Regions from separate parts of the Kitasatospora cinereorecta genome, predicted to be linked through region 3. Evidence: riboswitches for the same ligand, from Rfam matches in the RefSeq annotation. Region 3 holds a riboswitch; each other region holds the start of a gene.

Evidence for each region. A riboswitch is a leader RNA that binds a small molecule or an ion and turns the genes downstream of it on or off. The one in region 3 is predicted to bind cyclic di-AMP.
Region 1: linked by a shared signal. The riboswitch ahead of ACFPN0_RS25305 (M23 family metallopeptidase) and the one ahead of ACFPN0_RS20350 (NlpC/P60 family protein) in region 3 are both predicted to bind cyclic di-AMP.
Region 2: linked by a shared signal. The riboswitch ahead of ACFPN0_RS26035 (transglycosylase SLT domain-containing protein) and the one ahead of ACFPN0_RS20350 (NlpC/P60 family protein) in region 3 are both predicted to bind cyclic di-AMP.
Region 4: linked by a shared signal. The riboswitch ahead of ACFPN0_RS13030 (transglycosylase family protein) and the one ahead of ACFPN0_RS20350 (NlpC/P60 family protein) in region 3 are both predicted to bind cyclic di-AMP.

Annotation. Positions count from the first base shown of each region.
Region 1 is NZ_JBHSJP010000001.1:5,486,998-5,494,132, reverse strand. It holds gene ACFPN0_RS25320 (bifunctional acetate--CoA ligase family protein/GNAT family N-acetyltransferase) at 1-631, opposite strand, end outside; gene ACFPN0_RS25315 (HPr family phosphocarrier protein) at 797-1,078, shown strand; gene ACFPN0_RS25310 (GntR family transcriptional regulator) at 1,247-1,954, opposite strand; gene ACFPN0_RS25305 (M23 family metallopeptidase) at 2,245-3,027, opposite strand; cyclic di-AMP (ydaO/yuaA leader) riboswitch at 3,041-3,209, opposite strand; gene ACFPN0_RS25300 (M16 family metallopeptidase) at 3,403-4,785, opposite strand; gene ACFPN0_RS25295 (M16 family metallopeptidase) at 4,812-6,164, opposite strand; gene ACFPN0_RS25290 (DNA gyrase/topoisomerase IV subunit A) at 6,411-7,135, shown strand, end outside.
Region 2 is NZ_JBHSJP010000001.1:5,738,473-5,745,607, reverse strand. It holds gene ACFPN0_RS26060 (ATP-binding protein) at 1-457, opposite strand, end outside; gene ACFPN0_RS26055 (MBL fold metallo-hydrolase) at 539-1,537, opposite strand; gene ACFPN0_RS26050 (SIS domain-containing protein) at 1,938-2,831, shown strand; gene ACFPN0_RS26045 (hypothetical protein) at 2,903-3,427, opposite strand; gene ACFPN0_RS26040 (hypothetical protein) at 3,470-3,604, opposite strand; gene ACFPN0_RS26035 (transglycosylase SLT domain-containing protein) at 3,845-4,714, opposite strand; cyclic di-AMP (ydaO/yuaA leader) riboswitch at 4,717-4,904, opposite strand; gene ACFPN0_RS26030 (hypothetical protein) at 5,263-5,499, shown strand; gene ACFPN0_RS26025 (SMI1/KNR4 family protein) at 5,597-6,223, opposite strand; gene ACFPN0_RS26020 (ferredoxin) at 6,547-6,753, opposite strand; gene ACFPN0_RS26015 (cytochrome P450) at 6,848-7,135, opposite strand, start outside.
Region 3 is NZ_JBHSJP010000001.1:4,380,964-4,388,098, reverse strand. It holds gene ACFPN0_RS20365 (peptidoglycan DD-metalloendopeptidase family protein) at 1-1,065, shown strand, start outside; gene ACFPN0_RS20360 (IS701 family transposase) at 1,400-2,650, opposite strand; gene ACFPN0_RS20355 (ATP-dependent DNA helicase) at 2,730-5,015, opposite strand; cyclic di-AMP (ydaO/yuaA leader) riboswitch at 5,273-5,432, shown strand; gene ACFPN0_RS20350 (NlpC/P60 family protein) at 5,431-6,591, shown strand; gene ACFPN0_RS20345 (hypothetical protein) at 6,669-7,022, opposite strand.
Region 4 is NZ_JBHSJP010000001.1:2,865,935-2,873,069, reverse strand. It holds gene ACFPN0_RS13035 (transglycosylase family protein) at 74-1,048, shown strand; cyclic di-AMP (ydaO/yuaA leader) riboswitch at 1,339-1,509, shown strand; gene ACFPN0_RS13030 (transglycosylase family protein) at 1,510-2,208, shown strand; gene eno (phosphopyruvate hydratase) at 2,492-3,778, shown strand; gene ACFPN0_RS13020 (FtsB family cell division protein) at 3,890-4,360, shown strand; gene ACFPN0_RS13015 (DUF501 domain-containing protein) at 4,425-4,958, shown strand; gene ACFPN0_RS13010 (Ppx/GppA phosphatase family protein) at 5,146-6,087, shown strand; gene ACFPN0_RS13005 (NAD(P)/FAD-dependent oxidoreductase) at 6,536-7,135, shown strand, end outside.

The DNA of each region.
Region 1 (7,135 bases), 1.1 Mb from region 3:
GCTGCACGGAGCGGGACTCGGCCCGCTGCTCACGGCCGCGCTGGACGGCGAGGGACTCGGCGGTGGGTTCCAGGTCGAGCGTGAGGTGGACGGACCCGTCCTCGAAGCTCCGCTGCTGGGTGTACCCGGCGTCCCGGAACACCTTGATCATCTTGTTGTTGGCAGGAAGTACCTCGGCGGCGAAGCGGCGGATGCCACGCTCACGGGCGACCGCCGCGATGTGTTCGAGGAGGGCCGAGGCCACGCCGCGGCCCTGGTGGGCGTCCTGGACGAGGAAGGCGACCTCGGCCTCGTCGGCGGGCGCGGAGGCGGGCCTGCCCTGCTCGTTGATCCGGTCGTAGCGGACGGTGGCGATGAACTCCCCGCCGATCGTGACGGCCAGACCTACCCGGTCGACGTAGTCGTGATGGGTGAAGCGGTGCACGTCCTTGGCGGAGAGACGCGGATACGGGGCGAAGAAGCGGTAGTACTTCGACTCGTCGGAGACCTGTTCGTAGAAGCTGACCAGCCGGTCGGCATCGTCCGTGGTGATGGGCCTGATCCGCGCGGTGCCACCGTCGCGGAGCACCACGTCCGCCTCCCAGTGATCGGGGTACGCATGGTGCGGACTCTGCTCCGGCGTGGGCTCCATGGGCAAAGCCTACGGCCCGGACGCACCGGTAGCGGAGGGGTCGGTGCGCGGGCACGCTGAGGAAGCCGTTCGGCGGTGGTCCGCCGGGCCGGAGGCCGGGCACGGCCGTACGCACCGCATGAGAGACTGGTCTAGACAACCTATTGACACGTGAAGGGCAGAACCATGGCTGAGCGCCGCGTCAACGTCGGTTGGGCCGAGGGCCTGCACGCCCGCCCCGCTTCCATCTTCGTCCGTGCCGCCACGGCCTCCGGCGTCCCCGTGACGATCGCCAGGGCCGACGGCGCCCCGGTGAACGCCGCGTCCATGCTCGCGGTGCTCGGTCTGGGCGCGCAGGGCGGCGAGGAGATCGTGCTCGCGTCCGAGGCGGACAACTCGGAGGCTGCCCTGGACCGTCTGGCGAAGCTGGTCGCCGAGGGGCTCGAGGAGCTTCCGGAGACCGTCTGATCCAGCCGGCCCGTACCGGAACCCTTTCCACGGGTAAGCCGCGACACCCCTCGGGGGTCGCGGCTTTCCTGTTTCCGGAACGGGAAGGAGGAACACCCGGCAGACCGGAATCAGGGCAGCAAAAAGAAAGCCCTCCCGCAATTACCTTCCCTGTATACGGCGCAATTGTTAATGACGGACGCCCGCGGTGTTTACGGCGTGTTGCGAAGTCCTCACCCGGGACGCGTCCGCCGCGCGCCCCGGCCGGTCCGTGCGGCGCAGCAGCCGGTGCGCGGCCGTGGCGCGCTCGGCGTGCTGGGTGGCGAGCACCCGGGCCCGTTCCGCGTCGCCGCGCGCCACGGCGTCCACGAGGGCGCCGTGCTCGGCCCAGGAGTCGGCGGGGCGGGCCGGCTGCTCGACCGCGTACATCCAGGCGATCTTGTGCCGGAGCTGGGTGAGCAGCGCGATCAGCGCGGGACTGCCCGAAGCCTGGGCCAGCGTCTCGTGGAACCAGCCGCCGAGGGAGCGCAGGTCCTCCCCCTCACCCCTGCGCACCCGCTCCTGCCCCAGCCTGACCAGGCCTCGGAGCACCTTGAGGTGTGCCTCCGTACGGCGTTGAGCAGCACGTGCGGCGCCGAGGGGCTCCAGGAGCATCCGTATCTCCAGGAGGTCGGCGGCCTCCTGTTCCGTGGGCTCCGCGACGCATGCCCCCGCATGCCGACGGGTGACGACGAACCCCTCGGACTCCAGGGTGCGCAGTGCCTCGCGCACCGGGACACGGGAGACCCCGTAGCGACGCGCGAGCACCTCTTCGGTGAGGCGGCTGCCACGCTCGAAGACACCGGAGACGATGTCGTCACGGATTGCCGTGCATACCGAATGCGCGGGAATGCGCATGTCCGAACCTCCGCCTTAATCCCCGCGAAACGCGGCCGATCGACGCCTGTTCCGTGACTCTATTGCAATCAGCGTGAATTTCCGATGCCGGAGCGGAATCCATGCATATCTTCTGCCCGGAAAGCACTTCCGCGGAGCTTCGTCGCGCACCTTCCCCGGCGGCACGACGAAGGCCCCGGCGGGTCTTGGGTTCTAACGGCCCTCGCAACACCCGCGATCTGTGGGAGTTGCGAGGACCCCTTGAACCCAAGGGTGCCGGGGCCTTCGTCGACGGGACAGCCCGCGACAGGTCAGACCTGGACTCCGTGCGCGCGGAGGTAGGCGACGGGGTCCATGTCCGAGCCGTACTCCGGGGTGGTCCGCGCCTCGAAGTGCAGGTGCGGTCCGGTGGAGTTGCCGGTCGAGCCGGAGAGGCCTATCCGCTGGCCCGGGGTGACGCTCTGGCCGACCGAGACGCCGATCGAGGAGAGGTGGCCGTACTGGGTGTACGTGCCGTCCGTCATCCGGAGCACGACGTTGTTGCCGTAGGCCCCGCCCCAGCCCGCCTCGACGACCGTGCCGGCGCCGACCGCGACGACGGAACTGCCGGACGCGGCGCGGAAGTCCACGCCGGAGTGGCTGCCGGAGGACCAGAGGGCGCCGCCGGACTTGTAGCCGGTGGTCACCTGGGAGCCGGCGACCGGCAGGTGGAAGGAGTTCAGCCGGGCGCGCTCGGCTGCGCGGGCGGCGCGCGCCTCGGCCTCACGTGCTTCCTCGGCCCGGGCTTCCGCTCTGCGCTTCGCCTCGGCCTTCGCCTTCGCCTTCGCTTCGGCCTTGGCGGCGAGGTCGGCCTGATGCTGCTGTGCCTTCGCCTGGGCGGCGATCTGGTCGGCGAGGGTGGAGTCGATCGTGACGGCCTGGGTCAGGCCGGTGCCGCCTGCGGTGAGGGCCTCGGAGTCCGCGGCGAGGGCCGGGGAGGACACACCGCCGATGACGCCGGTGGTGGCCAGAGCCGCGATGCCGGCGACCTGGGCGCTCCTGCGCGTCAGGCGGCTCGGGGCACGGTGCTTCCCGGTGGCACGGGTGAACGCCATGGAGGGACTGATCCTTTCCTTCCTTCTCGCCTACCGGGTTAGCTGACGGGTTCGGAGCAGGAAGGTCTCCTACGGACGCATTCGCCCCGTGCGAGGGCGCAGGCGTCCGATTCACCCCAGGGACTTCGTGGGTCCCCGGCTCCCCAGGCTCGCGCCTGACGGGGACTCGGCGATGGCTGCCCGGCGCCGCGGACGCGGCATATGTCTGACGGACAGCCGGGCCGACGCTAGGCCGGACGACTTTCCGACGCCAAACGGATCAGGCCTTTTGTCATACATCCCACAGGACATAAAGCCGCATGTGCGGTTGACACGGACAAATGGGAGGACCCCGGCGAGAACGTACTCGCCGGGGTCCGCGTCGCTCCGGGCACGTCAGCCGTTGACGACCGTCACCTCTCCGATGCCCAGCGCCCTGACAGGCTCCGCGATCTGCGCGGCGTCCCCGACGAGGACGGTGACCAGACGGTCGACCGGGAAGGCGTTGACCACCGCGGCGGTGGCCTCCACCGTGCCGGTCTCGGCCAGGCGGGCGTACAGCTGGGCCTGGTAGTCGTCCGGGAGGTGCTGCTCGACCTGGTCGGCCAGGGTGCCCGCGACGGAGGCAGCCGTCTCGAACTTCAGCGGAGCCACGCCCACGAGGTTCTGCACCGCGGTCTCGCGCTCGGCGTCCGTGAGCCCTTCGGCCGCCAGCGTGCGCAGGACCTTCCACAGATCGTCCAGCGCGGGCCCGGTGGACTCCGTGTCCACGGAACCGCTGATGGCGAGCATCGCGGCACCGGTCGCCCCGGAGGCGGATCCGGGTGCGGTCGAGCGCAGCACCTGCCCGAAGGCACGGACCCCGTAGGTGTAGCCCTTCTCCTCGCGCAGCACGCGGTCCAGCCTGGAGGTGAGCGTGCCGCCCAGGCAGTACGTGCCGAGGACCTGGGCGGGCCACACGCTGTCGTGCCGGTCGGCGCCGATCCGGCCGATCAGCAGCTGGGTCTGCACGGCTCCGGGACGGTCGACGACGACCACACGGCCGGTGTCGTCCGCGGTGATCGCCGGTACCGGGCGGGACTCGGCGGCGTTGCCCGACCAGTCTCCGACGGTGTCGGCGAGCAGTGCGTCCAGGTCGACCCCGGTGAGGTCGCCGACGATCACGGCCGTCGCGGTGGACGGGCGGACATGCGCGTCGTAGAAGGCGCGCACGGCCGCGGCGTCGATCCGGCGCACCGTCTCCTCGGTCCCCTGGCGCGGGCGCGACATCCGCGCCGTTGCCGGGAAGAGCTCCTTGGAGAGCTGCTTGGCTGCGCGGCGGGCCGGATTGGCCTGCTCGTGCGGGATCTCGTCGAGACGGTTGCCGACCAGGCGCTCCACCTCGCTCTCCGAGAAGGCGGGCGCCCGCAGCGCCTCGGCGACCAGGCCGAGCGCCTTGGCCAGCCGGGATACCGGGACCTCCAGGGAGACGCGGACGCCGGGGTGGTCGGCGGACGCGTCCAGGGTGGCGCCGCAGCGCTCCAGCTCGGCGGCGAACTCCTCCGCGGAGCGCTTGTCCGTTCCCTCGGACAGCGCCCGCGCCATGATCGTGGCCACGCCGTCCAGGCCCTCGGGCTCGGCGTCCAGGGGCGCGTCCAGGAAGATCTCCACGGCGACGACCTGCTGGCCGGGGCGGTGGCAGCGCAGCACGGTCAGGCCGTTGGGCAGGGCGCCGCGCTCGGGTGCGGGGAAGGCCCAGGGCCTGGCCTCGCCTGCGGTCGGCTGCGGGTGGTACTCCATCGCTACTCCAGTCACGGCGGCGTCGGTCACTTGTCGGCCCCCTCGTGCGCGTCGGTGCCGTCCGTCTCGTCGGCCGGTTCGACCGGCTCGTAGACAAGGACGGCCCGGTTGTCGGGACGCAGATGCGCCTGGGCGGCCGCCTGGACCTCCTGGGCGGTGACGTCGAGAACCCGCTGCACCGCGGTCAGGGCGAGCTGCGGGTCGCCGAACAGGACGGCGTACCGGCACAGTTCGTCCGCGCGGCCCGCGACCGTGCCGAGCCGGTCCAGCCACTCCCGCTCCAACTGGGCCTGCGCCCGCTCCATTTCCTCGGGCGTGGGGCCCTCGGCGGCGAACCGGGCGAGCTCCTCGTCGACGGCCGCCTCGATCTGCGGCACCTCGACGCCGCCGGACGTCTTGACGTCCAGCCATCCCAGCGAGGGCGCCCCGGAGAGCCTGAGCAGCCCGAATCCCGCGGCCACCGCCGTACGGTCCCGGCGGACCAGGCGGTTGTGCAGCCGGGACGACTCGCCGCCGCCGAGCACGGTCAGCGCCAGGTCCGCGGCGTCACACTCCCGGGTGCCGTCGTGCGGCAGCCGGTACGCGGCCATCAGGGCACGCGCGGGGACCTCCTCGTGGACCACCTCGCGCAGCTGCTCGCCGATGGTGCCGGGCAGCGTCCCGTCTCGCGGCGGCTGCTTGCCGTCGTGGGAGGGGATGGAGCCGAAGTACTTCTCGATCCAGGCGAGCGTCTGCTCCGGGTCGATGTCCCCGACCACCGAGAGCACCGCGTTGTTCGGCGCGTAGTACGTACGGAAGAACGCCTGCGCGTCCTCCAGCGTGGCAGCGTCCAGGTCGGCCATCGAGCCGATCGGCGTGTGATGGTATGGGTGGCCCTCCGGGTACGCGAGGGCGGTGAGCTTCTCGAACGCCGTGCCGTACGGGACGTTGTCGTACCGCTGGCGGCGCTCGTTCTTCACGACGTCGCGCTGGTTCTCCATGGACTCTTCGTCGAGCGCGGCGAGCAGGGAGCCCATCCGGTCGGCCTCGAGCCACAGGGCCAGCTCCAGCTGGTGCGTGGGCATCGTCTCGAAATAGTTGGTGCGCTCGAAGCTGGTGGTGCCGTTGAGGGAGCCCCCCGCGCCCTGCACCAGCTCGAAGTGCCCGTTCCCCTTGACCTGGCCGGACCCCTGGAACATCAGGTGCTCGAAGAGGTGAGCGAGGCCGGTGCGTCCCTTGACCTCGTGGCGGGAACCGACGTCGTACCAGAGGCAGACCGCCGCGACCGGGGTCAGATGGTCCTCGGAGAGCACGACGCGCAGGCCGTTGGCCAAGCGGTGCTCGGTCGCCGTCAAGCCGCCGGAACCGGCCTGGGCTGTGGCCGTGTGACCCATGGGCATGTACGTCCCTTCGATCGATACAGGATTTCCTGCCGGACCTGCCACTGTAAGCAAGCGCACGGGCACCTGGCGAAGTTCCCGTTCCGTGAATGTTGTCGTAGATGCTGCCGTAAACAGGGGCTCCGGGGACGCCCGGGAGACCACTTCGGACGGGTCGAGGTCGGCGTTGTCGGTACGGCGGTCCACAATGGTCGGCGTCAGAACCTGAGGTTGCCCGACAGAATCTGTGAAGGAGTCGCAGCCGCGATGGCCCGCCGCAGCACGAAAACCCCGCCGCCGGACGACTTCGAGGAGAAGATCCTCGACATCGACGTCGTCGACGAAATGCAGGGCTCCTTCCTCGAGTACGCGTACTCGGTGATCTACTCCCGCGCTCTGCCCGACGCCCGCGACGGCATGAAGCCGGTGCACCGCCGCATCGTGTCCCAGATGAACGAGATGGGGCTGCGCCCCGACCGCGGCTATGTGAAGTGCGCCCGCGTCGTCGGCGAAGTGATGGGCAAGTTGCACCCGCACGGTGACGCGTCGATCTATGACGCACTGGTGCGCATGGCACAGCCGTTCTCGATGCGCCTGCCCCTCGTCGACGGTCACGGCAACTTCGGCTCGCTCGGCAACGACGACCCGCCGGCCGCCATGCGGTACACCGAGTGCCGGATGGCCGATGCCACGTCGCTGATGACGGAGTCCATCGACGAGGACACCGTCGACTTCCAGTCGAACTACGACGGCCAGGAGCAGGAGCCGGTCGTCCTCCCCGCGGCGTACCCGAACCTCCTGGTCAACGGCGCGTCCGGGATCGCCGTCGGCATGGCGACCAACATGCCCCCGCACAACCTCGGAGAGGTGATCGCCGCCGCACGCCATCTCATCAGGCATCCGGGCGCCGACCTGGAAACCCTGATGCGCTTCGTCCCCGGACCCGACCTGCCGACCGGCGGACGGATCGTCGGCCTCGGCGGCATCAAGGA
Region 2 (7,135 bases), 1.4 Mb from region 3:
GCAGGATCCGCGGGTCGTCGTACTCGTGCTGGAGCTCCTGCAGCAGGTGCTGCGACTGGTTGAGCAGCGACTGGATCTTCGCGGAGGTGCCGCGCATGGCGGACCGGGCCGCCGCGTCGACCCGCCGGCGTTCCTCCAGGACCGCCGTGCCCGCGGCCTGTACGGCCTCGGTCAGCAGACGTGCGGCGTCGCCCTCGATGCCGCCCGCCTCCCGCAGTCCGGGCACGGGCGCGGCCCGGTGGGAGAGGGCGGTGGCCGCGGCGGGGATCCGCTTCTCGCCCAGCTGGCGTATCTCCTCGGTGAGGGCGAGCGTGCGGGCCTCCGCGGCCTTGAGCTGACGGTCGATCAGCTCGACCCGGGCCGCCGCCCCGTACGCGTCCCTCCGGGCCCGGTCCGTCTGCACGACGGCCGCTGTCGCCGCCACGAAGGCGATCAGTGCGACGATCCATCCCAGCACGGCGTCACCGCGTCTCTGTTGTCGGGCACGGCAGGCACGCCGCGGGGCGGCGGGTCGTCCGTCGGTGGCTCCGGCCCGGCGTCACGCCGGTCCACCGCCCGCGCGGGACGCCCCGGTCTCCTGCGCCACCGCCGCGACCTCGGACATGACCTGCAGGACGTCGGGCAGCTCCGCGCCGCCGTCCAGGTGCCGGTACTCGCTCCCGATGGTCACCACCAGCCGCTCCGGCAGCCCCAGGGCGGGGTGGCGCCGCTCCCGGATCACCCGGCGCGCGGCCTCGAGCGCGGGCACGCCTGCCGTGTGGAGGGCGTGGGCGCGTTCGCGCACGTACGAGAGGTAGCCGATGTGCTCCCGCACCCCGGCCGGACCGAGCACCGGCCCGTGGCCGGGCACGATCACCTCGGCGCCGGTGGCCAGTACCCGCTCGCAGGCGTCGATCACGTTGCTCAGCGGGCCGGCCCAATGCACGGGGTGGTCCCCGGGTCGCTCGGAGGTGGAGGAGAAGATGACGTCGCCGCTGAACACCGTGCGCTGCGTGGGCAGGTACACGATCAGGTCGCCCGCGGTGTGCGCGGGCGGCAGGGCGGACACCTGCACCGCGTAGTCCCCCAGAGTCAGTTCGAGCTCTCCGGTGAAGAAGGTCGTCGGACGCACCGGCTCGGTGGCCGACCAGTCGAACATCCCGAAGTGGCGGCCCAGGTACGCGCCGAGGGGTGTGGCCGGATCACCCCCCGCCACCAGGGCGTGCTGCTGCCGCGGGGTGGGCTCGTGACGGAGGTGTTCCTTGGCCTCCCGGGTCGCGATGATCTCCGCGTCCGGAAGCACCCCGGCGCCCCAGAAGTGGTCCCCGTTGGCATGGGTGACGATGACCCGGTCGACGCTCACCCCGTCGGGCAGCAGCTTCTCGCTCTCCGCGAGGAACTGGCCGGCCAGCGCGCGGTCGTACGGGGCGTCGATCCAGAGCGCGCCGCGCGGCGACACGAGAAGCCCGCAGTTGGCCAGCCCCCAGCCCCGCCTGGCCGGAACCCATGCATGCAGGCCCGCGCCGAGGTCGACGATGTCTCCACCCGTGATCGACATGGGGCGATTATGCCGACCTCGGTCCGACCGCGCGTTCGAACTCAGCCAACCCATGCTCCCATTGACGCAAAATCGCCCCTCACCTCGGCCGTCCGTCACGCGCCGGTGACCGTGCGGGGTTGCCGGGCCCCGATCACCTCCAGAACCTTCCGGACAATTCTGGGATATCACCCGTCGATATCGAGCCGCTCGACAGATACCCCCACCGAAGCAGCAGAACCTCATCGCGCCGACTACCCACCGAGCATGGCCGAAAATAGTCCCCGCCATGACTCCTGGAACGCAAGAAGAATGCTTGTTCTTGCTCGATCGAGACAAGTAACATGCAGAATTGAACAAACAGGTGCCGATTTCACCCAGACATCCCAGGTGCGAACAGCAGCGGAAGCGGAGTGCGGACATGTCCCATGTCGAAACCGAGACAGCCGGCCAGCCGGAGTGCTGGCGTCGCGCCGCCCGGGTCGCGGCCGACCGGGCCGACGTCCTGCCCGCCACCGGTGAGCGCATCGCCGTGGTCGGCTGCGGAACGTCGTACTACATGGCACAGGCATACGCCTCGCTCCGCGAGGACTCCGGTCAGGGCGAGTCCGACGCCTTCGCCGCGTCGGAGTTCCCCTTCGGCCGCTCGTACGACCGGGTCGTGGCCCTGACCCGCTCGGGCACCACGACCGAGGTGCTCGACCTGCTGACCCGGCTGCGCGGCACCGCCCGCACGGTGGCGGTGACGGCGGACCCGCGGACCGCGGTGATGACGGCCGCCGACGAGGCGGTCGTGCTGGACTTCGCCGACGAACGGTCCGTGGTGCAGACGCGGTTCGCCACGACCGCACTCACCCTGTTCCGTGCCCATCTCGGGCTGCACACCGACGACGTCGTACGGGACGCGGAGGCGGCGCTGGCCGGGCCGCTGCCCGAAGGGCTGCTGGAATGCTCCCAGTTCAGCTTCCTGGGCCAGGGCTGGACGGTCGGACTCGCCAACGAGGCGGCGCTCAAGATGAAGGAGGCGTCCCTGTCCTGGACGGAGTCGTATCCGGCGATGGAATACCGCCACGGTCCCATCAGCATCGCCGCGGCTGGGACGGCGACCTGGATGTTCGGCCCCGCGCCGGAGGGCCTGGCGGAGCAGGTGCGGGCGACCGGCGCCCGCTGGGTGGAAAGCGGCCTGGACCCGCTGGCCGACCTGGTCCGGGTCCAGCGGCTGGCGATCGCCCGCGCGGCGGCCCGCGGCCTCGACCCGGACCTTCCCCGTCACCTCACCCGATCGGTGGTGCTCGACGGAGCCACCGCGGGCTGAGTCACGGCACGGCCGGGCGGGTGCCGGGCGGTTCGCCCGCCCGGCACACCGCTCCACGGACCGTGTCGCGGTCAGTCCTCTTCGAAGTAGGCGTCCAGCGCGGCGTCGAGCTCCGCCGTCCACTCCTTGAGGCTGCTCCGGGCCTCCGCCTCGACCTCGGCGTTGAACCACCGGCGGCTCGACACGTGCACCGTGACGGTGAACCGACGCCCGAAGCGGGCGGTCTTGACCTCGACCGCGCCGATCTCGCTCCAGTCGAACTCCGCCTCCTGGTCGTCCAGCGTGAACCGGACGCCGTCCCGGTCCACCCGGATGGATCCGCGCCGGTCGCTGACCTCGAAGACGGGCCCGTCGGCCTCGTCACCGTCCTCGCGCGAGGCCGGGGCGGCGGGCTCCTGCCCGGCGTCCCGCGGCGCCTGCGCCGCCTCGGCACCGGCGGGCACACCGGACGTCTCGGGCTCTTCCGGCACCTCCGACGCCTTCTCCGCTCCACCCTCCGTCCGCGCGGGGGCAGGGGCCGTCAGGCCGGGGATGTACGCCGGGTCCGTGCCCGCGGCGAACTCGGGCTTCGTGTTGGAATCTATACGCTGCTCCACGGCGGGCAGTATGGTCGACGAACCTGTACGTGACCAGTCGCCCTACGGCCGGGCACCGCGGCACTGCGGCGGAATCCACCGGAACGCGGCGGCGTCGCGCCGGCCCCGGCCGGCGGACATGCCCGGCGCACGGCAGGCACCCGCACGAGCGGCCGACCGGAGTTCCCCGTCGCTCACGCCACGACGATCACGAGCAACTCCCCCGCCCCCAGGCATGGTTGCCCCCGTCGGCACGGGCGGGGAAGCCGCGGTGCGGGGCCGCGGCCCGGGGAACACCGACACCCCCGCACCCGCGGCAGGCTCGTGCCGCATGCCGACCGATCGCCGCCGCCGCGCCGGACACGAACGACGGGTGGTGCGGGTTCTTCCGAACCCGCACCACCCGTCGTCGGTGCTCCGCTGTCACACGGCGGAGCCTCAGTAGGCGCCGAACACGTTGTCGATCGAGCCGTACCGGTCGGCGGCGTAGTTGCACGCGGCCGTAATGTTGGCGACCGGGTCGTAGCTGTCCATCGACGTACCGGGCACGTGGTAGGCCTGGAAGGTCGGGTCGATCACCTGCAGCAGGCCCTTGGACGGGATGCCCGCGGCGGCGTTCGAGTCCCAGTTGTTGATGGCCATCGGGTTGCCCGAGGACTCACGCATGATGTTGCGGTGGATGCCGTCGTAGCTGCCCGGGATGCCGTGCTCGGCCATGACCGCCAGCGACTCCTTGATCCAGCCGTCGAGGTCGTTCGTGTACGCGGCGGGAGCGGCGGCCGGCGCCGCCGCGGGCGCGCCCTGCGCGCCCTGCGCGGCGAGCGCGGTGCCGGTGCGGTCCGAGCGGTCGGCACGGTCGGCACTCCGCTCGGCGGAGGCGGACGCCTTGGATTCGGCCTTGTCCGCCGTTCCGGCCTTGTCCGCCGACTTGCTCTCGGCCTTCGCACCGATCGTCAGCTTCAGACCGGCGTGAATGAGGTCGGGGTTTCCACCGACGGCCTTTCGGTTGTCGGCGTACAGCGCCTTCCAGCCGCCTTCGACGGAATGCTCACGCGCGATCTTGGAAAGAGAATCGCCAATGATCACGGAATAGGTGACGGGCGCGGACTTCTGCGCGGCAATCGCCTTGCCGGATACGGCAGTCGACGTGGTCACCTTTTCGACGGCGACCGGCTGCGCCGGTGCGGCGAAGGCTCCGGTCGCGCCGATCACGGGAAGGGCGAGAGCGGCTCCGCCCGTGCTCACGGCGATGATGCCGCGGGTCAGCGAACTGGTCCTGAAACGACGGTGCTTACCCTTTGCGGGCATGGTGAATTCCTCTCCGCCGCCTGCGAAGTGAGCTGTCGGGTTCGGGCTGGAGATGCCCGGCCGCATGTGCATGCGACTTCACCCCGAGCCGCTCCGGGTACCGGATCGGCACTTACCTGGGTCCCCCGCTCCTGCCGTACGAGATGTGGTCGGGTTCCCGGACGGCGGCAGGATTCGGCGTTCCATCCGGAGTGAGGGTGACCGTAGGCGAGGAATAGCGAAAGGAACAAGCCCCGAATTCGTGATCACAATTCACTTGCAAGATCGATCCATCGGAATTCATGTAATCAACCCCACACCCACGATGCCAACCTTCTTGGCGCGCAAGGGAACCGGTCGACATGTCGATGCGTCCGGGACCCGCGGCAGTGACTCTGGTCACGAGGTCCGAAAAGGGCGATTTGCGACCACCTGAAACCACTCGGGTCGCACGAAATGGCCTTTTATGAATTACGGGATGAATTACTGATAACTCACTAAATCGGGCATACGGCTCATTGGTACGTTTCAGGGCATATCAGCGGCAGCCGCGTGGAATCGATCAGCGCATGACCCACAGCGCACGCCCTCACCCCACGAACCCGCGGATCACCGTCCTGCCCGTCCAGCCCGGCGATCCGCCGTTCCGCATCATGGAGATCGACGGAGAGATGGCCGGCCGGGCGACCTCGATGACGGACGTGCTGTTCATCGCGCGGGCTGCCGGCATCAGGGTCCATGACCTCGACGACCCGGCGGCGGTCCGGTGGGTGGGCGGCGGCAAGCTCACCTGGAGGCCGCACTGAGCCCGGCGCACACCGCACGGGGCGTCGCCCTGCCTGCGCGCCTCCCCGACCGTGCGTCCACGCCGCGCCACCACACGAGCATCGTGGCGCCGTCGCCTCAGCCGGCCGGAAGTTCGCCGGTCCAGGGGTCGAGGCCCGCCCTGCGTCGGGCCCGCTGGACGACCCGGCTCACGAACGCGTGCGACTGACGCCCCCTCATCCCGTCCACGCTGAGGGGGACGGACTCGAAGCTGCCGGCCAGCAGCCTCCGGAGGAACTCGGCCATCCCGAAGCGGTACACCGCGAAGGTCGGCACGGTGTGCCGGCCGCAGACCACCACGGGCCAGCGGTCGGGGTCCTCGTCCGTCGTCAGCCAGCAGAGGATGTCCGCCTCGGTGGTCGTACCCCAGGCGAGCAGCGCACCGGGATCGAGCACCAGATCCGTCCCCGCAGGATCGGCCCAGACCTCGTCGGCCTCCACCCGCCACACCTCGCGGACGGCACCGGTCCCGTCGGCCATGGCATCGGCCGGGCGGCACCCGTCCGGTGCGTCCGCGGGCAGCGGCCGGTGCACGACGATCACGTCGTCGACCGACCCTTCCCCGTAGGCCCTCATGAAAGCCTTGTAGTCGGCGGGGAAACAGGCCCCCCACCGTGCTTCCGCGACGGCCCAGTCGACCTGCTCGTCGGTGCCGTACGTCGTCGGCAGCAAGCGCTCCAGTGCCTCGATGGGCCGGGGGATCACCGGCCGCCTCCCCGTACGCGCACACCTCGTAACGCGCATCCGTGCCCCGGATTCCGGCCGCTCACGCTCCGTCCCCACACCAGCGACTCCCCGCCTGTCCCGTGGAAGGACCTGTTCCTCCCTCAGGCCCAGCGACCGGCGGGCCGCGAACATCACACCGGCCGGCCCGGAACACCCCCGCGGGCGGGGTGGGGCCGTGCTGGTGTCCGGGAAGAGTCGCCGGCGCCGGGCCTGCTCGGTGGCGCCGGTGCGGGATTCCGGGCGCCGCGGCTGTGGTCAGTCCGCCGCGGAGGCTCCGACGACCAGGACGGATGGGGGCTGGTTCACGTGGCCTCGGCCTCGTCCAGGCCGATGGCGGCCGCGGGGCACACCTCGGCCGACTCGCGGACCGCGGTGTGCAGGCGGGCCGGTGGTGCGGCGTCGAGGAGGACGACGATTCCGTCGTCCTCCCGCTGGTCGAACACATCCGGTGCGACCAGCACGCACCGGCCCGCGCCGCAACAGACGTCCTGGTCGACGGTGACGTTCACGGATGCCTCTGGGCCGGTGCCGGTGGGTCTGAGCGCGCCTGCCGCGCTCGGGTCCGCTCGTTCTGCGTCCGCTTCCGGTGACGGCCCGCCGCGCTCACCATCTGACCGGCACCTCGGCCAGCCCGCCGACGATCAGCCCCTCCAGCCGGCGCAGGCCTTCTGCGGGAACCGCGAGTTCCAGGGAGGGGAGCCGGCGAAGGAGCACGTCCAGCACCGTCTGCAGCTCCGTGCGGGCCAGGGCCTGTCCGAGACAGGAGTGGGCACCGGCGCCGAACGCCAGGTGAGCGTTGGGCGTGCGGTCGAGCATCATGTCCTCGGCACCGTCGAACACGGTCCCGTCGCGGTTGGCCGCGGCCATGCTGCACAGCACGGTCGTTCCGCG
Region 3 (7,135 bases):
TACGCACCCGAACAGACGTCGCATCCCGCATACGAACACCAGGCCGCGTCGTACGAGGCGGCCGAGTTCAGCCCTCAGGACCACGCGGACGGGACCGCCGCCACGAAGACCGCGGTCATGACGGCATCCGACACGCCTGCGGCAACCGGTGCGTACGCCCCGGACAGTGCGTACGACCCGGCCGGCGTATACGACCCGGACGGTGCGTACAGCCCGGCCGGCGAACACGACGCGGTCACCGACATCGTGGACGTCATCGACGTGACCGCGTCCCACCCCGCCTCGGCGGCACGCCCCGTCGGCCGTTCCGCCCCGCGTGGCGGCGGCCGTGGCCGGCGCCGCACTCCGGCGAAGCGCTCCGCGCTCCTCACCGTCGCTGTCCCCTCCGCCTGTGTCATGAGCGTCGCGGGCATCGCCGCCGCTTCCGTGGGCGGCGTCGGCAGTGCCGAGGAGCAGAAGGACGAGACCACCTCCATGGCGGTCGCCGACACGGTCGAGCCGGACGTCGCCAACAACGAGCTGGACACCCAGCTCGCCAACCTCAGCGCCGACGCCGAGAACTTCGCCGACCGCGCCAGCCGCACCCAGGAGCGCATCGACCTGAAGGTGCGCCAGGCCGCGGAGAAGAAGAAGCGTGAGGACGAGGCCGCACGCCGCGAGGCGGCACGCCCCAAGTTCGCCCTGCCGGTCAGTCAGCACGGTCTCAGCGCCTACTACGGTCAGGCGGGCGTGAACTGGATGTCCGCGCACACGGGCATCGACTTCCCCGTGGGCCTCGGTACCCCCGTGATGGCGGCGACCGACGGTACCGTCCGCACCCAGTTGAACAGCGCCTACGGGAACATGGTGATCGTCACCGCGGCCGACGGCACCGAGACCTGGTACTGCCACCTCAGCGCCGCGAAGATCCGTTCCGGTTCGGTCAAGGCCGGTGACGTCATCGGGTACGCGGGGGACTCGGGCAACTCCACCGGCCCGCACCTGCACTTCGAGGTACGGCCCGGCGGCGGTGCGTCGATCGACCCGTTGGCGTGGCTGCGCAGTCACGGCCTCAATCCGAGCTGAACCCCCCGGGGCCCGGGCGTGAATCCGGGCCCCTGAGCCGTCCCGATCCGGCTCCTAGTGCCGCAACAGGCAACGTTCGCCCCGTCGCGACGCCCGGCACGCACTCTCGCCGCACCGGCCGAAAGCCCGAGTACGTCCAGTACGAGGACTTCCGGCCGGCACGCCGAGAGCACGCACCCGACGCCGCTCCTCGACGGGCAAACGTTGCCTGCCGCGCCACTAGTAGGGCTTGGTCAGGTTGGTGTGCGTGTGGGTATGTCGCGGTGGCAGGTGGGGCATGCACCGGCCCAGGTGACGAGGAGTAATTGCAGCTCGCGGACGATCTGGTAGAGGCTCAGGCCGGTGCGGTGTCTTTTGGGGCGTGGGCCAGCCTCCGCAGGGTGCAGAAGGCATGGGCGAGGGAGGCGAGGGTGACGTGGTGGTGCCAGCCGTTGAAGGTGCGGCCCTCGAAGTGGGCAAGTCCCAGGGCCTGTTTCATCTCGCGGTAGTCGTGCTCGATGCGCCAGCGGAGCTTGGCCAGGCGGACCAGGGTGGTCAGCGGGGTGTCGGCGGGCAGGTCGGAGAGCCAGAACTGGATCGGCTCGGCCTCTTTGGCGGGCCACTCGGCCAGTAGCCAGCACTCGGCCAGTTCAACGCCTTCGGTGGCGTCACGGATCTCGCGTCCTGCCGGGCGGATTCGCAGGGCCACGAAGCGCGAGTACATGCGCTTCAAGCCGGTGCGGCCCTTGCCCGGGCTTGAGCCCTCACGCCATGACACCGGCTTGACCGAACCACGACCCGCCTCGATGACCAGCGACTTCACGCTGCGGGCCGGGTCCGGATACCTGGGCACAGGCCGCCGTCCGATGCCGCTGTAGGGCGGGGTGACCGGACGGGCGGCGGCCGGGTGGGCGGTGGGTGTGGTGGAGATGCCGACCACGTAGTGCAGACCGCGCTGGTTCAGGCCCAGACGGAAGGCCGCCGCGTCGCCGTAGCCGGCGTCTGCCAGCACCAGCGGGATATCGATGCCCCAGGCCCGGGTCTCGTCGACCATGTCCAGCGCGAGTTGCCATTTCTCCACGTGGCCCAGGTCGGCGGGAATGCCGCACCGCTCGCGGCGGGCCACCTTGGGCGGGACGGCCTGCGGTGAAGCCGGGTCCCAGGACTTGGGCAGGAACAACCGCCAGTTCACCGGCGTCGAGGCATGGTCGCGGGCCAGGTGCACCGAGACCCCGACCTGGCAGTTGGTGACCTTGCCCGCGGTGCCGGTGTACTGCCGCGATACACACGCCGAGGCGTCACCATCCTTCAAGAACCCGGTGTCGTCGACGATCAACGCGCTCGGGGCGATGGCCTCGTGCATCCGCCAGGCGAGCCGGGCCCGCACCTGGGCCCAGCTCCACGGACTGGAGGTGACGAAATGCGCCAGAGCTTGCCGGTTGCCGTCCTCGCCCAGCCGAGCGGCCATCGGTTCCACCGATTTGCGCCGTCCGTCCAGCAGCAGTCCACGCACGTACGCCTGCCCCCAGCGATGCTGATCCGCACGCGTGAACGCCTCGAACATCTCCGCCGTGAACGTCTCCAGGTCCTCCCGGACCTGATCCATCTCCTCAGGTGTCACACACCATCAACGCGCCCACAGACACCAAGACACGCCACCAGCGCGTACAACTGACCAAGCCCTACTAGAGCTTCTCGACGGGCGCGTACCGCAGCAGCAGCTTCTTCGGGCGCTCGTCGCCGAAGTCGACCGTGGCCTTCGCCTGGTCGCCGAACCCCTCGACGGCCGTCACCGTCCCCAGCCCGAACTGGTCGTGCGTGACCCGGTCCCCCACCACCAGGGTGGCCACCGGCTTGTCCGCGGTACGCCGGGTCGCGAAGCCCGAGGGGCCCGACCTGGAGCGCGAGGAGGACAACGACGACGTGATCCCCGACGTCGGTCCCGCCGAGGCCGCCATCGGGCCCTTGCGCTTCCACTCCAGATGCTGGTCCGGGATCTCCTCCAGGAACCGCGACGGCGGGTTGTACGAGGGCTGTCCCCAGGCGCTGCGCATGGAGGCCCGGGTCAGATACAGCCGCTCGCGGGCCCGCGTGATGCCCACGTAGGCGAGCCGGCGTTCCTCCTCCAGCTCCTTCACCTGACCCAGCGCGCGCATGTGCGGGAAGACGCCGTCCTCCATACCGGTCAGGAACACCACCGGGAATTCGAGGCCCTTGGCCGTGTGCAGCGTCATCAGTGTGATGACGCCCGAGCCGTCCTCGTCCTCGTCCGGGATCTGGTCGGAGTCGGCGAGGTAGCCGGTCCGCTCCATGACCGCCTCCAGCACGACCGCCGGTCCGGCACCGGACTCCACGATCGTGCGGAGCTCCTCCATCAGCGTGTTGAACCGCTTCACGGCGTTGGCCGACCGGGCCGCCATGCCGTACGCCTCGTCGACGCGGCGCAGCGCCTGCGGGAAGGAGATCTTCTCGCGCAGCGACAGGGCGTCGATCATCGCCTCGGCCCGGTCGCCGATGCCCCGCTTGGGCACGTTGAGGATGCGGCGCAGCGGGACGGTGTCCTCGGGGTTGGCGAGCACCCGGAGGTAGGCCAGGACGTCCCTGACCTCCTTGCGCTCGTAGAAGCGCACTCCGCCGACGACCTTGTAGGGCAGCCCGACGCGGATGAAGATCTCCTCGAAGACACGGGACTGCGCGTTCGTACGGTAGAAGACGGCGACGTCGCCCGCCTTCGCGTCCCCGGCGTCCGTCAGCCGGTCGATCTCGTCGGCGACGAACTGCGCCTCGTCGTGCTCGGTGTCGGCGACGTAGCCGGTGATCCGGGTACCGGCGCCCGCGTTCGTCCAGAGGTTCTTGGGGCGGCGGCTCTCGTTGCGCTCGATGACGGCGTTGGCCGCGGACAGGATCGTCTGCGTGGAGCGGTAGTTCTGCTCCAGCATGATCGTCGTGGCGTCCGGGTAGTCCTCCTCGAACTGGAGGATGTTGCGGATGGTCGCACCGCGGAAGGCGTAGATCGACTGGTCCGCGTCGCCGACGACGCACAGCTCGCCCGGGGCGTCGGCCTCGCCCGCCGGGCCCACCAGCTCGCGTACGAGGGTGTACTGCGCGTGGTTGGTGTCCTGGTACTCGTCGACCATGACGTGCCGGAAGCGGCGGCGGTAGTGCTCGGCGACGTCGGGGAACGCCTGGAGCAGGTGGACCGTCGTCATGATGATGTCGTCGAAGTCCAGCGCGTTGGCCTCGCGCAGCCGCGCCTGGTAGAGCGCGTAGGCCTGCGCCAGCGTCTTCTCGAAGCCGTCGGACGCCTGGCCGGCGAAGGTCTCCTCGTCGATCAGCTCGTTCTTCAGGTTCGAGACCTTCGCCGTGAACGACTTCGGCGGGTAGCGCTTCGGGTCGAGGTCCAGATCGCGGCAGACCAGCGCCATCAGCCGCTTGGAGTCGGCGGCGTCGTAGATCGAGAACGACGAGGTGAAGCCGAGGAGCTTCGACTCGCGGCGCAGGATCCGTACGCAGGCGCTGTGGAAGGTCATGACCCACATGGCGTGGGCACGCGGGCCGACGAGCTGCTCGACGCGTTCCTTCATCTCGCCGGCGGCCTTGTTGGTGAAGGTGATCGCCAGGATCTGGCCCGGGTGCACCCCGCGCTCGGCCAGCAGGTGGGCGATCCGGTGGGTCAGCACCCGGGTCTTGCCCGAGCCCGCCCCGGCCACGATGAGCAGCGGGGAACCGGCGTGCACGACGGCGGCGCGCTGCTCGGTGTTCAGCCCGTCGAGCAGCGCGGCGGGGTCGACCACGGGGCGCGGGGCGCCGTCGCGGTAGTACGCGTCACGCGGCGGCGGAGGCGTGTCGAAGACGTCCTCGAAGAGACCCTCCGGCACCGCCTCGGGCGCGTGGTCCTCGGGGGGCGGCGGGGGGCCTTCGTCCGCTTGCTGGAGGCCGGTCAGGAAACTGTCGTCAAAGAGGCTGCTCATCGCCTCACGAGTCTAGGCCGCCGGACCGACAGCCCGGGGCCGCATTCCGCACGAGGGCCCGATCCGTGCGCGTACGGAGACGGGCCGCCCACGGTGCGTAGGAATCCGGGGCCCGTCACCGCCCGGCGGACCGCCGGTCCGGAGAGGTCACGGAAATGTATCGGGCATATCGAACATCAACCTTCACAGGGACACCACGGGTTGGCTAGCGTGCTCCGACGGGTGACCCGTACCCCTCTGAGGCGACCCACGCCGCGCGGGCACCCCTGCCGAATCCGTGCCGACCTCGAGGGAGCCGGAACCGGGGACCCACACGCAGCACCGGGGTGAATCGGTCCGTTCCCCAGGACCGTAGGGCAGCCTTCCGTTCCGCCCGAACCCGACAGCTAACCCGGTAGGCGGTCCACGGAAGGAGATGCCGGTCTTGGCATCGCATCGCAAGCCGCGCACGCGGGTGCGCACCACCACCCCTGCCGTCGGCCTCACGACGGCGGCACTGGCCTCCGTCACCCTGCTCTCGACGCAGAGCGCGACGGCCGCCCCGGCTGCGCCCAGGCCCAGCATCGAGGAAGTGCGGAAGAAGGTCGACGACCTGTACCGCCAGGCGGGCACGGCGACGCAGCAGTACAACAAGGCGAAGACCGCGTCCGCACAGCAGCGCTCCGAGGTCGACGCGCTGCTGGAGGCCGCGGCCGAGCGGGCCGACAAGCTCAACGAGACGCGCCGGGAGCTGGGCCACTACGCGGCCGCCCAGTACCGGGGCGGCGCGATCGCCCCGACGGCGACGTTCTTCCTCGCGGACGACCCGCAGGCGTACTTCGACCAGGACCAGCTGATGGCGCGGATGACCAGCCGGCAGCAGAAGGCGGTCGCCGACTTCCGTACGCAGCAGAACGAGGCGGCGGCGAAGCGGGTCGAGGCGACGAAGAGCCTGGAGACGCTGACCGAGTCGCAGGCGACGCTCCGCACCAGCAAGCAACAGGTGCAGAGCAAGCTCACCGAGGCGCGCTCACTGCTGTCGAAGCTGACCACCGAGGAGAAGGCACGCCTCGCGGAGCTGGAGCGCGAGAAGGCGGCGGAGGCCGAGCGCAAGGCGGAGGAGCTCGCGCGTCAGCAGGCCGCCGCGAAGGCGGAGGCCGACCGGGCCGCCGAGGAGGCGGCCCCGAAGGAGGAGGCGGGCCCCGGCACCGGAACGGGTGACGAGACGGGCTCCGACAGCGGCTACGCGTCCAAGGCCGACAAGGTCCTGGCCTTCGCCCGGGCCCAGATCGGCAAGCCGTACGTCTGGGGGGCGACGGGCCCGGCCTCGTACGACTGCTCAGGCCTCACCCAGGCCGCCTGGAGGGCCGCGGACGTCACCCTGCCCCGGACGACCTGGGACCAGGTGGAGGTCGGCACCCGGGTGGCCACGGCAGATCTGCAGCCGGGGGACCTGGTCTTCTTCTACGACGACATCAGCCACGTCGGCATCTACAAGGGCGACGGCATGATGATCCACGCTCCGAAGCCCGGCACGAACGTCCGTGAGGAGTCGATCTACTCCATGCCGATCTACGGCAGCGTGCGCCCGGCATAGCGCACGGACGCACGGAGGGCGGGCGTACGGGGCCGTACGCCCGCCCCGCGGAGAGACAGGCGGGTACGGGAGCCGGCTCAGGTCCAGAGCGTGGCGATGAAGACGTTGGCGACCGTCAGCCCTCCGACGGCGGCGAACTCGCCCTTGCCGGCCTTCTCCTCGTCCCGCCTCACGTACACGAGCGCCAGGATCACGATCAGGACCATCAGCTTGATGCCGATCTTGACGTTGTTCACCGTCCGGTCGTCGGCCTGGTCGAGCCCGACGAGGGCGACGCCCGTGACCAGCATGGTCAGCGCACCGTGCAGCATGGCGGGCACGAAGCGTGCCGTGCCCGCCCCCATGGCCTTCATCTGGGTCAGGAAGCCGCCCAGCAGGGAGGCGATACCGATGATGTGCAGGGCCACGAAGACATTGATGAGTACGTCCATGGCCGCAGCCTAGCCGCGGGCATATCACCACTCTTCGGCCAGGTAGGACTTCCCTACGAGCTCACTCACACCTGGTGCGAATTGCCGGACTCCGGTCGATCTTTCCGATCACT
Region 4 (7,135 bases), 1.5 Mb from region 3:
ACACACGTTCGAGTACGGCTAGGTTCACCGTTCGACTCACCCGTCACATGTCAGTCACACGGAAGGCAATCCCATGGGCTCCGCGAATGGCAGACACCGCCGCCCTCGCCAGGCACCCGCCATCGTCGTCGCCGCGGGCGTGACGGGATCGGCCATCGCCATCCCGCTGCTCGGTGCGACCGGCGCGCACGCCGCCGACGCCTCGACCTGGGACCGGGTCGCCGAGTGCGAGAGCGGCGGGATGTGGAGCGCCGACCTCGGTAACGGCCACTACGGCGGCCTGCAGTTCTCGCAGGACGACTGGTCGGCCTACGGCGGCACGGCGTACGCCTCCCGCGCCGACCTCGCGAGCCGCTCGCAGCAGATATCGGTCGCGGAGAAGGTGCTGAGCGACAAGGGGCCGCAGGCGTGGCCCAGCTGCGCGGTGATCTCCGGACTCGCGCTGGACGGCGCCCTGCCCGGCGTCGACCCGGGCGGCGAGCCGTCCGCCGGTCAAACGGACACGGCGACCCCGTCGGACACCGCTTCGGGCGGGACGCCGGACAAGGCGGACGGGAAGAACAAGAACGACAAGGCGGACACGTCCGAGGAGGACGCCGCGCCGGACGCGCCCGAGCCGTCCTCGTCGCCCTCCACCTCTTCGTCCCCCGGGGCGTCCGGAACGTCCGGCGCCGCGAAGGGCGCCGGCGAGACGGGCGGGAAGCACCGCGGTCCGGCGGCCCCCGAGGCGGATGCCGGGACGGACCTGGAGAGCGGGCGCGAGTCCGGCCGGCACGCCTCGCGCGGCGAGTCCGGCGCCCGTGAGGGTGCGGAGGCCGGCGCGGACGGGACCTACACCGTCCGCGAGGGCGACAACCTCTGGGCGATCGCCGACGCGCGGGAACTGCCCGGCGGCTGGCCCGCGCTCTACGCGGCCAACAAGACGGAACTGGGCTCCGACCCGGATGTGATCCTGCCCGGCCAGAGTCTCGACCTGGGCCTCCAGGCGGACGCGAAGGATGCCGGAGCGGACGCGCAGCCCGGTGCCGAGGCCGCGGTCGGCAAGTGATCAAAGACGGGAAAACACCCCAAAATCAGGGGTAGTTCAGGGGCCTATGTCCACTTATGCGTAAGTGAGACATGGGTCTCTTTGCTTGAACTGGCCCGCCTCACCCGTCTGCTCGGCCCGTATCGCCTCCGACCTGCGGAAACGGCAGGGTCCTCCAGGGTGATAAGTGCTGATTGACAGTTATGTCCATCTTTGAATGTCGGCGTTGTGTGTGTTTACGGTCTGAACCGCTCGCACCGCGGGCACCTTCGACCGACACGCCGAATCCTGCCGTCGGCCGAAGGGGACAGACGCGTAAAGCGCCGTAGGCAGGAGCGGGGGACCCAGGTAAGTGCCGGACCCGGCCGTCGGAAGACGGGCGAGGGCCGGCTCGGGGTGAAGTCGCCTGCCAGTGCGGGCGACCGGGCAACTCACAGGCCCGAACCCGACAGCTCACCTCGTAGGCGTCGGTGAGGAGAACCATGCTGCTTTCGAGCAAGGGCAAGCACCGTCGCCCGTCCAAGGCCGTCCGTATCGCCACCCTGGCCGGCGTCACCGGTGCGGCCGTGGCCGTTCCGCTGATGGGCGCGACCGGTGCCTCCGCCGCCTCCGTCGCCACGTGGGAAGCCGTCGCGCAGTGCGAGTCCGGCGGCAACTGGTCCATCAACACCGGCAACGGCTACTACGGCGGCCTGCAGTTCTCGCAGTCCAGCTGGGCGGCCGCCGGCGGCACCCAGTACGCCTCCCGCGCCGACCTGGCCAGCAAGGACCAGCAGATAGCCACCGCCGAGAAGCTCCTCGACCTGCAGGGCCCGGGTGCGTGGGCCTGCGCCGGCGCCGGCGGCCTGACCGACGACGGTGTGGACCCGGGTGTCGACACCGGCTCCGCGCAGAGCGAGGCCGAGCCGAAGGCGGCTCAGCCGGAGCGCGAGGCCGAGCAGCCCGCCAGCCGCAGCGAGACGCGCACGGCCCCCGAGGCCGAGAAGACCGTGACCACTCCGACCGGCGACAAGGTCAAGAAGGGTGACGGCGAATACAAGGTGAAGGCAGGCGACACCCTCAGCACGATCGCCGGGGCCAAGGGCGTCAAGGGCGGCTGGCAGAAGGTGTTCGAGCTGAACGACGACATCGTCGAGGACGCCGACCTGATCTTCCCGGGTCAGCAGCTCCACCTGAAGTAGTCCCGGCCTTTCCTCCCGGCGGTGCTCCCGGCCCGGCGCGCTCACCCCCGTGTGCGCCGGGCCGGGGCGTTTTCCCGGGGGTCCCGTGAGGGCGATCGTTCAACTGTTGTAGTTACCGGCCAGTAAATTTCTGGAGCTTTGCCGGTAATGCGGGTCCTTGGGTCCTTTTTCGTCCCAGGGGACGGGCGGTCGGCCGACGGAGCGGGCCGGGCCGGTTAGGCTCGTGCCGCAAGGCCACAGTGACCCTGCACAACCAGTGTCATATCCCAGAAGGAGATGCCTCGTGCCGTCCATCGACGTCGTCGTAGCCAGGGAAATCCTCGACTCCCGGGGCAACCCCACGGTCGAGGTCGAGGTTGGCCTCGACGACGGCAGCACGGGACGTGCTGCCGTTCCGTCCGGCGCCTCCACCGGTGCGTTCGAGGCCATCGAGCTTCGCGACGGCGACCCCAACCGCTACCACGGCAAGGGTGTCGAGAAGGCCGTCCTCGCCGTCATCGAGCAGATCGGCCCGGAGCTCGTCGGTTACGACGCCACCGAGCAGCGCCTCATCGACCAGGCGATGTTCGACCTCGACGCGACCGAGAACAAGGGCTCGCTCGGCGCCAACGCCATCCTCGGTGTCTCGCTGGCCGTGGCCCACGCCGCGTCCGAGGCCTCCGACCTCCCGTTGTTCCGCTACCTCGGCGGCCCGAACGCGCACCTGCTGCCCGTTCCGATGATGAACATCCTGAACGGCGGCTCGCACGCCGACTCCAACGTGGACATCCAGGAGTTCATGATCGCGCCGATCGGCGCCGAGTCCTTCTCCGAGGCCCTGCGCTGGGGTGCGGAGATCTACCACACCCTGAAGAAGGTCCTGAAGACCAAGGGCCTGTCCACCGGTCTCGGCGACGAGGGCGGCTTCGCCCCGAACCTCGAGTCCAACCGCGCCGCCCTGGACCTCATCATCGAGGCCGTCAAGGAGGCCGGCTACGTCCCGGGCCGCGACATCGCGCTCGCGCTCGACGTCGCCGCGTCCGAGTTCTACAAGGACGGTGTCTACGAGTTCGAGGGCAAGTCCCGTTCGGCCGCCGAGATGACCGAGTACTACGAGGAGCTCGTCTCCGCGTACCCGCTCGTCTCCATCGAGGACCCGCTGTACGAGGACGACTGGGCCGGCTGGAAGGTCATCACCGACAAGCTCGGCGCCAAGGTGCAGATCGTCGGTGACGACCTCTTCGTCACCAACCCGGAGCGCCTCGCCCGCGGCATCGAGGAGGGCTCGGCCAACGCCCTGCTCGTCAAGGTCAACCAGATCGGTTCGCTGACCGAGACCCTGGACGCCGTCGAGCTCGCGCAGCGCAACGGCTTCAAGTGCATGATGTCCCACCGCTCCGGTGAGACCGAGGACGTCACCATCGCCGACCTCGCCGTCGCCGTGAACTGCGGTCAGATCAAGACCGGCGCCCCGGCCCGCTCGGACCGTGTCGCCAAGTACAACCAGCTGCTGCGCATCGAGGAGATCCTCGACGACGCCGCGGTGTACGCGGGCCGTTCGGCGTTCCCGCGGTTCCGCTTCGAGGGCTGACAGCCCGGCAGCAGGAGCTGAGCCCCCGTTCGGCACCGGCCTCCGTCCGTCCCCGCACTCGGTCCCGTACCGTGTGCGGGGACGGACGTGCGTAACGGGGAGGCGTGAGAGATGGCCGGGAAGGATCGTGACCGGTTCTCCACAGCGACCAGGCTGCGGCTGCTCGGCGAGCAGACGGCGGCCCGCGTCTACCGGTCCCAGAACCGCCGCCAGGCCCGGCGCTCCCGGCTCACCGGCCGGGCCGCGTTCCTGGCGCTGATCGTCTGCTCCCTGGTGGTCGCCCTCGCGTACCCGATGCGGCAGTACATCTCCCAGCGCGACCAGATCGCGGATCAGGAGAGGCTCTCGCGGGAGGCGCACGAGCGGACCGAGGAGCTGCGGGACGAGAAGGCGCGGCTCCAGGACGACGCGTACATCCGTCGTCTCGCCCGTCAGCACCTGCACTACGTCCTGCCCGGGGAGACCGGCTACACGGTGATCGACCCGGACGCGTCGGAGGTCCGCCGCGGGGAACCGGGCGCGACGGGCAGGCCCTGGCACTCGAACCTCTGGGACGGCGTCGACAGCGCGGACCGCGAATGACTCCGGCGCCGCTCCCGTGCACGCACCGACACATACAGACCGACCGATGACATTCAAGGCAGGCATGGACACGCCCCCTCCGCAGACCGAATCCACCACGCCCACCGCGGCGGACATCGCCGCCTTCGAGCAGCAGCTCGGCCGGCCGCCGCGCGGACTGCGCGCCATCGCGCACCGCTGCCCCTGCGGCAATCCGGACGTGGTCGAGACGCAGCCACGCCTGGAGGACGGCACGCCGTTCCCGACGACGTACTACCTGACCTGCCCGCGTGCCGCGTCCGCGATCGGCACGCTGGAGGCCAACGGGGTCATGAAGGAGATGACCGAGCGCCTCACGACGGACCCGGAGCTGGCCGCCGCCTACCGCGCGGCCCACGAGGACTACCTCGCGCGCCGCGACGCCATCGAGGTCCTGGAGGGCTTCCCGAGCGCGGGCGGCATGCCGGACCGGGTGAAGTGCCTGCACGTCCTGGTCGGCCACTCGCTCGCCGCGGGGCCCGGGGTGAATCCCCTGGGGGACGAGGCGATCGCGATGCTGCCCGAGTGGTGGGCGAAGGGACCCTGCGTCTCGCCGTGCGGCGAGACGCAGCCCTCCTGACCCGCCTGCCGTGACCGGGAACCGCCCCCGGACCGCCCGCCCGCGCCCTCCCCGGCTTCGTCCGGGGGCCGCGGGCCTGGGCTCCGCCGCCGGTGCGGGCCCGGGCCCGCACCGGCGGGTGAGGGCATCTTCGAGCGTACGAGGACCGCGGGCCGGGTGAGCCCCGGCCTACACAACAGGAGCCCCCATGACCCGCGTTGCCGCCATCGACTGCGGTACCAACTCCATCCGTCTGCTGGTCGCCGACGTGGACCCGGCCACCGGGCACCTCACCGAGCTCGACCGCCGGATGCGGATCGTCCGGCTCGGCCAGGGCGTCGACCGCACCGGACGGCTGGCCCCCGAGGCGCTGGAGCGCACTTTCGCCGCCTGCAGGGAGTACGCGGCCGCGATCAAGGAGCTCGGCGCGGAGCGGATCCGGTTCGTCGCCACCTCCGCCTCCCGCGATGCGGAGAACAGCGACACGTTCGTCCGGGGCGTCCTGGACATCCTGGGTGTCGAGCCCGAGGTCGTCAGCGGCGACCAGGAGGCGCGGCTCTCCTTCGACGGGGCGACCAAGGAGCTGGTCGGCAGCGACCACCTGGACAAGCCCTACCTCGTCGTGGACATCGGCGGCGGCTCCACCGAGTTCGTCGTCGGCGACGACGAGGTCCGTGCGGCCCGGTCCGTGGACATCGGCTGCGTCCGTATGACGGAGCGCCACCTGGTCCGGGAGGGGGCGGTCGTGGACCCGCCCACGCCCGACCGGATCGCCGCGATCCGCGCGGACATCGACGCCGCCCTCGACCTGGCGGAGGAGACCGTGCCGATCGCCGAGGCGGCCACGCTCGTCGGTCTGGCGGGCACGGTGACCACCCTCGCCGCGATCGCGCTCGGGCTGCGGGAGTACGACTCCGAGGCGATCCACCACTCCCGCATCTCCCTGGAGCAGGTACGGGAGATCACCGGACGGCTCCTCGCCTCGACGCACGAGCAGCGGGCGCGGATCCCCGCGATGCACCCGGGCCGGGTCGATGTGATCACCTCCGGGGCGCTCGTCCTGCTCGCGGTGATGGAGCGGTCCGGGGCTGCGGAGGTCGTCGTCAGCGAGCACGACATCCTCGACGGCATCGCCTGGTCGGCGGCCTGATCACAGTGCGGTCGAAGCGATCGTGAGATCGCGCTCAAACGCACTCCGGCCTGCACTTTTGAGCCGCTCATGACCGCCGGAGCCCCCCGTGGAGGGGGCTTACGCGAGCTGCCGCGACGAAGTTCGTGAACTTCTTCACAAGGAATTCGGTCCCGCTGGGCGAAGTTCTGCCTCGAAGGGGCTCCGGGGTCCGCCCACTGGGCCGTGCGAGGGGGGTGCCGGGGTGTTTCGGGAGTGTGGCGAGGGGGTGTCGCGGACCGGTGGTCCACCGGACCCGCCGGCACAAGGGCCAGCTCACAAGCGGTGAACAACGTTCGCCGGTGGGCCGTGGTTCCCCTCCGGCAACATGACCTCGGTCACGCGGGCGGCGAAGTGTAGCAGAGGGCGGCGCATACCTTGTGAAGGGGCTCACGAGCATGCCCCCCGAGGGGGGTGGATACTCGATGGCATGAGCACCACGGAGCGTCCCAGGATCCTCGTTGTAGGCGGTGGGTACGTAGGCCTGTACGCAGCTCGTCGCATTCTGAAGAAGATGCGGTACGGGGAGGCGACCGTCACGGTCGTCGACCCTCGCTCGTACATGACGTACCAGCCCTTCCTCCCCGAAGCTGCTGCCGGCAGCATCTCGCCTCGGCATGTCGTCGTCCCGCTGCGACGCGTCCTGCCCAAGGCCGAGGTTCTCACCGGCCGTGTCACGACCATCGATCAGGACCGCAAGGTCGCCACGGTCGCGCCGCTCGTCGGCGAGGCCTACGAGCTGCCCTTCGACTACCTGGTCATCGCGATGGGCGCGGTCTCCCGCACCTTCCCGATCCCCGGCCTCGCCGAGCAGGGCATCGGCATGAAGGGCATCGAGGAGTCCATCGGTCTGCGCAACCACGTCCTCGAACAGCTGGACAAGGCTGACTCGACGACCGATGAGGACGTCCGCCGCAAGGCGCTGACGTTCGTCTTCGTGGGCGGCGGCTTCGCCGGCGCGGAGACCATCGGTGAGGTCGAGGACATGGCGCGCGACGCCGCCAAGTACTACACCAACGTGAAGCGCGAG